2 linked regions of the Lacibacter sp. H407 genome follow. Each later gene encodes a partner of the first gene's protein in a complex. Links are inferred from orthologs where the notes say so. Each region holds a gene or a part of one and is shown on either strand. Other genes may lie near its edges. The genes, in order: uvrA and mfd.

Evidence for each region.
Region 2: the proteins of uvrA (region 1) and mfd are in contact, whole or in part, in a crystal structure (PDB 4DFC), measured with the Escherichia coli proteins. The link is inferred for Lacibacter sp. H407 from one-to-one orthologs.

What each region holds. Positions count from the first base shown.
Region 1 is NZ_JBBKTU010000001.1:2,498,202-2,501,931, forward strand. What follows is about bases 88-3,491. They hold uvrA (excinuclease ABC subunit UvrA), read right to left. Parts: upstream 3,123-3,491; coding sequence 288-3,122; downstream 88-287. Other genes in these bases: WG989_RS10945 (hypothetical protein), read left to right, coding at 3,408-3,491. Outside these bases: more of WG989_RS10945, read left to right, coding at 3,492-3,730. UniProt on the Escherichia coli protein: The UvrABC repair system catalyzes the recognition and processing of DNA lesions. UvrA is an ATPase and a DNA-binding protein. A damage recognition complex composed of 2 UvrA and 2 UvrB subunits scans DNA for abnormalities.
Region 2 is NZ_JBBKTU010000001.1:536,856-541,167, forward strand. Bases 230-4,215 are described here. They hold mfd (transcription-repair coupling factor), read right to left. Parts: upstream 3,850-4,215; coding sequence 430-3,849; downstream 230-429. Other genes in these bases: WG989_RS02300 (sensor histidine kinase), read right to left, coding at 230-350; WG989_RS02310 (S8 family serine peptidase), read left to right, coding at 4,065-4,215. Also shown: more of WG989_RS02300, read right to left, coding at 1-229; more of WG989_RS02310, read left to right, coding at 4,216-4,312. UniProt on the Escherichia coli protein: Couples transcription and DNA repair by recognizing RNA polymerase (RNAP) stalled at DNA lesions. Mediates ATP-dependent release of RNAP and its truncated transcript from the DNA, and recruitment of nucleotide excision repair machinery to the damaged site.

The sequences.
Region 1 (3,730 bases):
TGTTGTCTAATATTGGTAAAAGCGAAAAAAAGAGAACCAACGATCGATATTTATTTCACCATGCTTTGTTCAATTTTTTATTCCATGTGTAAACCAAGACTGATCAATTATGATTTTGGCAACGTATGCAGTAAATGTTAGTCCGTACCTACTCAAAAGCTTTCTTGTTTGGAAGAGAGCCTGATACCAGTGACCGATATTTATTTTACCATGCATTGCTGTGTTTCTCTTGGTCCGTACTCTATCCTGTTGCCCCCCTTGGTCGGGGGGCTATTTTTTTATAGATGTTATAACTCTGCTTTGAGAAACTGACCGGTATAACTTTCTTTACACATTACAAGTCCTTCAGGCGTTCCTTCAAATAGAATTTGTCCGCCACCATCACCACCTTCCGGTCCAAGATCAATAATGTGATCGGCCACTTTAATTACATCCATGTTGTGTTCAATTACCAACACTGTATTTCCTCTGTCAGTTAATTTATTCAGCACATCCAACAAATGTTGAATATCCTGGAAGTGTAAACCTGTTGTAGGTTCATCGAGAATGTAAAATGTTTTACCCGTATCTTTTTTTGCAAGTTCGGTTGATAGCTTTACACGTTGTGCTTCACCACCACTTAGTGTAACGGCACTTTGGCCGAGTGTGATATAACCCAGCCCCACATCTTCCAGCACTTTTATTTTGCGATAGAGATAAGGAACTGGTTGAAAAAACTCAACGGCTTCTTCCACCGTCATATCTAATACATCGGCAATTGATTTTCCTTTGTATCGAATTTCTAAAGTTTCACGGTTATAGCGCTTGCCATTACATTTTTCACAATGCACATACACATCGGGTAAAAAGTTCATTTCGATTACACGCATACCACCGCCTTCACACACATCGCAACGCCCTGTTTTTACATTGAATGAAAAACGCCCTGCATTGTAACCTCTGATCTTTGCTTCGGGTACTGCAGAGAACAATGTTCTGATCTCCGTAAAGAAACCACAGTACGTTGCAGGATTGCTTCGTGGTGTACGGCCAATCGGCGACTGATCAATTTCAATCACCTTATCAATATGTTCCAATCCTTTGATGCTTTTGTAAGGCATTGGATTAGCTTTTGAATCGTAGCAATATTTACTGAGAATAGGGTAAAGTGTTTCGTTGATGAGTGTACTCTTACCACTTCCGCTTACACCGGTAACAACGATGAGTTTTCCCAATGGAAATTTGGTATTTACATTTCGAAGGTTATTACCTGTTGCACCTTTCAGCTCTATAAATTTTCCATTTCCTTTTCTGCGTTCGCCGGGAACAGGAATTGATTTTTCACCATTGAGATATTTCGCAGTATCACTGTGCGAAAGCAATACATCTTTTGGTGAACCTGCTGACACAATTGTACCACCATGTTTACCGGCTTGCGGCCCCACGTCGATCAAATGATCGGCTGCCAGCATAATATCTTTGTCGTGCTCCACTACTAACACACTATTGCCAACATCACGCAGGTTTTTTAATGCTTCGATCAAACGATGATTGTCCCGCTGATGTAAACCAATGCTTGGCTCATCTAAAATATAAGTGATGCCTTGCAGTTGCGATCCGATCTGCGTAGCCAATCTTATACGTTGACTTTCACCACCGCTCAATGTTCGGCTGGGACGGTTTAGTGTGAGATAGGTTAAACCAACATTCAATAAAAACTGAAGTCGTTCCCTGATCTCTTTCAACACATCTTTTGCAATGGCCGCTTGTTTGTTGCTGATGCGTAGTTCCAGTCCATCAAACCAGGCGGCAAGATTATCAAGATTCAAGTCACTTAATTCAGAGATGTTCCGGTCTTCAACTTTAAACCAAAGACTTTCTTTTTTTAATCTTGCTCCGTTGCAACTGCCACATGTTTTGAGCGTCATAAATTGCGTTACCCAGTCACGCAGGCCTTCGGTACTTTGCGGCGACGCAAACCAACGCTTTAACATGGGAATAATGCCTTCGTAACTACCGGTATATTCCAATGGAAGTGTTTCGTCATTTACATCTACTTCCAAAGTGGGACTGATATTTTTATCGCCAAACAACAGCAAGTCGAGTTGCTCCTGTGGAATATTTTTTACAGGTACATCTAATTTGATCTTGTATTTTTTTGCAAATGCAATTACCTGTTGAAACACACTTGCATCACGCTCTGCACCTAATGGTGCAATACCACCTTCTTTCACAGTTAATGTTTGATCAGGAAGTACAAGTTCCATGTCAATAGTGTACACATTGCCCAATCCTTTACAGGTAGGGCATGCACCATAAGGAGAGTTGAATGAAAATGCATTGGGCGATGGTTCTTCGTAACTCAGCCCGGTATCTTCACACATCAATTGTTTGGAGTAAGAAATAACGCCGTTTTTTTCTGTTTCAATCAGCATGAGGTCTTTCCCCAATTTCAACGTTTGTTGTACGCTTTGGCTAATGCGAAGTTTAAAATCATCACTTGCTTTTAACCGGTCAACCACCACTTCAATATCATGGATCTTGTAACGGTCGAGCTGCATCTTTGGAGCAATATCTTTGATCTCCCCATCGATCCGCACTTTTACAAATCCTTTCTTTCGGATATCTTCAAACAATTCACGGTAATGTCCTTTTCGTCCTCTTACCAATGGGGCGAGTAAAGAAATTTTTTGTCCATCAAAACGATCGAGGATATTACTTACAATTTCTTCTTCGCTCCACTTCACCATTTTCTTCCCTGTGTTGTACGAATAAGCTTCGCTGGCTCTTGCATAAAGCAATCGCAAAAAATCATACACCTCAGTAATGGTTCCAACTGTTGAACGTGGATTTTTATTGGTCGTTTTCTGTTCGATTGAAATAACAGGAGAGAGGCCGGTGATCTTATCTACGTCGGGCCGCTCCATATCGCCCACAAACTGGCGGGCATAAGCGCCGAATGTTTCCATATAGCGTCGCTGTCCTTCAGCATAAATGGTATCGAATGCAAGAGATGATTTGCCGCTGCCGCTGATACCGGTAATTACTACCAGTTTGTTTTTCGGAATACTTACATCAATATTTTTCAGGTTATGTACCCGTGCCCCTGAAACTTCTATTTGATCATTCACTGTATCGCTCATATTTTTTCTCTTTTGGCATGTAAACTGCCGGGAAGCGAATTTACCGTGAAATCCTTTACTAAAGTTATTAGGTTTCAGGAATCGTCAATAGATGGTTTTCAATCGATTGTCTGTGGAGGCGAGCTTGTTGCAAATACGCTGATGCTTCCACAGTCTGGAAAATTCTCAATATTAAGTTTTTGTTATGTGGAAAACTCAAGGCCATTTCTGTTTTGAATTGCAGCTGTTCACACTAACTTTTACGTGGTTTTTGAGCCAACCAACGATTACAAAACTTATACAGTTATGAGCATTACAGTTTACAACGCAGTTCCCATGATCCTTCATGATGGACAGGCGGAACATCGCTTTACGTTGAAATTGAGTCCCGCCACTGAAAGCTTTCGTTTAGAAAGCGGTCACATCAAACGCAGTATTTTCATTGGGAAACGAATGTTTAATAAGCTGTTTCAGTTTATACGAAACGAGTATGGATACACGCTTGGGCGAATCCAATACGATGATGATGATATGCGAAAAGGCTCAGCAGTTACAGAAGAACATGATGAGTTTCGTTTTACGATAAGTGAGCAAAACGGCATTGAAGTGATGCTGGAAAATGAAGCAAC
Region 2 (4,312 bases), 2.0 Mb from region 1 along the record:
AAATTCCTGGGTTTATAAGCGATCCCTTTAATAAAAAGATCAAACATCAACCTGTCGGCCAAGCCGATCAATAAAAAAGCAGAAAGCATAATAAGCGTATAGCGCTTGTACTTTTTTTGATAAAAAATTGATGGGATCAGAAAATAAGCATTCACATAAAACAGGGCAATCCAAAGGATATTCTTCAGAAAATGCAGATAGTACATGCCGTAAAGCTGCTCTTCAGAATGTGGTGATTTATTTACATCTCCAACCGGGCGCAATAAAAAAGGAGCGGCAAGGAACAATGCCCAAAATAAAATATGTAATCCAATGACCACCCATTTACGTGTACTCCATTTACTGCTCATACTTACAAAGTACTTATTTATTCAGTTGAAAGTTTTCCATTTTGCGACGAAATGGATAATTCTGTCGATGACAGCGTGTTTAGGCGGTAACCGGTTTTTCAATTACGGCTGCATGCATACGGGTTAACAGGCGAAGTAATGCTTCCATACCTTCCATATCACGAACAACCAAGAGGAACAGTTTGCCGGTTTGTTTCAGTTGTGCTTTGTTGAGTGAGGTTTGCACAAACTGCATGATACCCTGGAACACGGTTGATTCAAAATAAGGTGAATCAGGGTTATTGATAAAGTAGCAGCGAAGGGTTTGTTCTTTCAAGGTCATTTTTTCAAAGCCCAGCTCTACAGCCAACCTACGGCAACGGACAGTCGTAAACAGATCTTCCACTTGTGGAGGTATAGGACCAAAACGATCAATGAGTTCTTTATGAAACTCCACAAGATCGGCTTCTGTTTCACAGTTATCTAACCTTGTATATAAACTCAAACGTTCAGCAATGCTTTCAACATAAGCATCAGGGATCAAAATTTCAAGATCAGTATCAATTACACAATCCTTCACATAGTTTTCCTGTTGCTGAATTTCGTCTTTAAACAATTCACGGAACTTGGTGCGTTTCAATTCACGGATGGCTTCGTCCAATACTTTCTGATACATTTCAAACCCGATCTCTGCCATGAAACCACTTTGCTCACCACCCAGCATATTACCTGCACCACGAATATCCAAATCACGCATGGCAATCTGAAAACCGCTGCCCAACTCACTATGTTGTTCGAGAGTTTGTAAACGTTTTCGAGAGTCGTTCGGCAATGTACTCATTGGTGGAGCCAGCAAATAACAAAATGCTTTTTTGTTACTACGTCCTACCCTTCCTCTCAACTGGTGCAAATCACTTAAACCAAACTGATGCGCATTGTTGATCATGATGGTGTTCACATTGGGAATATCAACTCCGCTCTCAACAATGTTGGTACAAACCAATACATCATATTTCTTCCCGATAAAATCAAAGATTCGTTCTTCAAGATCATGACCTTCCATTTGTCCGTGTGCAAAACCAATGCTGAGGTCAGGACACAAGCGTTGAATGATAGCCGCCATTTCAGCCAAACCTGCAATTCGATTATGAATAAAGAAGACTTGTCCGCCACGTTCTGTTTCATAATAAACCGCATCACGGATAAAATCTTCCTGGAACACCTGCACTTCGGTTTGTATGGGCTGACGGTTTGGTGGCGGCGTATTCATAATACTCAGATCTCTTGCACCCATCAAACTAAACTGCAACGTACGTGGAATAGGAGTTGCCGTTAGTGTAAGAGAATCAACATTCGTCTTTAACGTTTTGATTTTCTCTTTATGCCCCACACCAAACTTTTGTTCTTCATCTACCACCAACAAACCAAGTTCTTTAAACTTTACATCTTTGGCTAACAATGCATGTGTACCTATGATAATATCAACTTTGCCTTCCTGCAATTTTTGATAGGTTTCCTTTTTCTCCTTCGCTGATTTGAAACGATTCACATAATCAACCGTAACAGGAAAATCTTTCAATCGCTCCTGGAATGTTTTGTAGTGTTGGTATGCAAGAATGGTAGTAGGAACCATGATAGCTGCCTGCTTACCATCGCACACTGTTTTAAAAGCAGCACGCACAGCAATTTCCGTTTTACCAAAGCCTACATCACCGCACACCAAACGATCCATGGGCGATGGCGCTTCCATATCTTTCTTCACATCGGCTGTTGCTTTACTTTGATCAGGCGTGTCTTCGTACATAAACGATGCTTCCAGTTCTGTTTGCAGATAACTGTCCGGTGTGTGTTGAAATCCTTGTTGTGCCTTACGCTGAGCATATAGCTGAATAAGATCAAAAGCAATCTCTTTTACTTTCGTCTTGGTCTTTTCTTTTAATCGCTGCCATGCATCACTGCCAAGCTTGTTGATCTTCGGCACACTTCCTTCCTTGCCCGTGTATTTTGAAATTTTATGCAGTGAATTAATGTTCACATACAAAATATCACTGTCTTTGTAGATCAAACGCACCGCTTCCTGCATTACACCATTCACTTCTATCTTCTGCAACCCACTGTAGGTTCCCACACCATGATCGATATGCGTTACATAATCGCCGGGTTGTAATTCTTTTAATGCACGGATTGTAAGTGCCTTGCTTTTATTATATGCCTGCTTGACTTTGTATTTATGATAACGCTGAAAAATTTCATGATCAGTATAGCAGATCACTTTCAAATCCTCATCAATAAATCCTTCATGAATTGCCAATGCAATTGGCGTGAAAGGAATCTCTGCTTTCAGATCTGCAAAGATGCTGTGCAGGCGTTCGAGCTGCTTTGGGTTCTCAGCAAAAATGAATGTTTCAAATTTTTTCGCACCCCAACTCTTCAGATCACTAATGAGTAATTCAAACTGACGATTGAAAGCAGGTTGATGTTTGGTGTTATAAGCAAGTTCAAACCTGTTCCTTTCCTCAACTGTATTTAACAAGTGTGGCTCGTAGCCAAACTCAATGGTATGATGTTGCTGTATCTGTTCTTCAACAATTGCAGCAGTAATAAAATCCTGTTCATTCAGATCGATCTTTTCCAATCGCTCATCATCGTCACGCTCCTGTTTTGAAACCGGTAATTTCAAAAACTGCTCCATGTCTTCTTCCATAGTGAGCAATCGTTCTTTCATCACATCAAAATCTTTCACCCACACAATGGTGTTCTCCGGTAAAAATTCAAACAACGAAACCTTCTCGCCGCTTTCAAATTGAGTTTCCACATTCGGGATAATACTCACCTGCGCCAAACGTCGTTCACTCAATTGCGTTTCAGGATCAAAAATGCGGATGCTGTCCACATCATTGCCAAACAATTCAAGACGATAAGGCTTTTCATTACCAAACGAATAAATATCGAGGATGCCGCCTCGTACTGCAAATTGTCCGGGCTGATAAACAAAATCTGTACGTTCAAACCCAAGATCAACCAAAAAGCCCATCATGTTCTCAACGTCCAATGTGTCGTTGGTTTTAATGAGCAGCATATTGCCCTGCAGTTTTTTGGGCAACACCACTTTTTCAAACAATGCATCTGGGTAAGTAACGATGGCCCCAACACGTTGGCCCGTAGGCATAGAAAATTTCGTCAACGTTTCTGTACGCAACATTACATGCGACGAATTAAGCAGCCGAAAATTCTTTTGATGTTTGAAGGAAGAAGGAAAATAAAACAGGTTGAGTTCCTTCGTGATGCTCTCAAGTGAATTGTGGAAGTATGCGGCCTCTTCGGCATCGTTTACGATAAACACATGATTGAATTGCTCCAGCGAAGAATGATTGAAAACCGAAGCAGCTACGAACTGTGATGAGCTTCCCAACAGGTTTTTGAGATAGATCCGTTGAGTTTGGGAAAAAGAAAGCCTGTCCGCCAGTTGAAAAAGGCGGGGATCATCATTAAATTTCTTCTGCAACAACTCAAAATTCACAGGCGGCAAATATACAACAGGAACAGGCAATTAAACGAGTCCGTCAAAATGAAACGAAAACCCTGCATAAGCTTTCATTTTCGGGAAAGAAAGCCTATTTTTGAAGTCAATCCAAATCTGTTAAAACCAAGTCCATGAAGCACTGCCAACCATCTTTTCAGCTACATCGTAGTTGTTTCACTCCAGCTTCCCATTCCATCGATCGAAAATCTGTTATGATCAAATCATTTCTGTTTAGTTTATTGTTGCTATGTGCACAGTTTGTTGTTGCCCAAAAAACTGTTACCACACTTCATTTAAAAAGTGGCGACCTGTTGATCAAAGACAACATGAAGGCCGAAACGCTTTCTGCTGAATTAAGAAAGGGGAAGATTGGTCAATGGACGTATACTTTGCTTTCTTTTGAGAAACCGGTAACAGCCGGTCAACAACAGGCATTGCGTTCAATGGGTATTGAACTGCT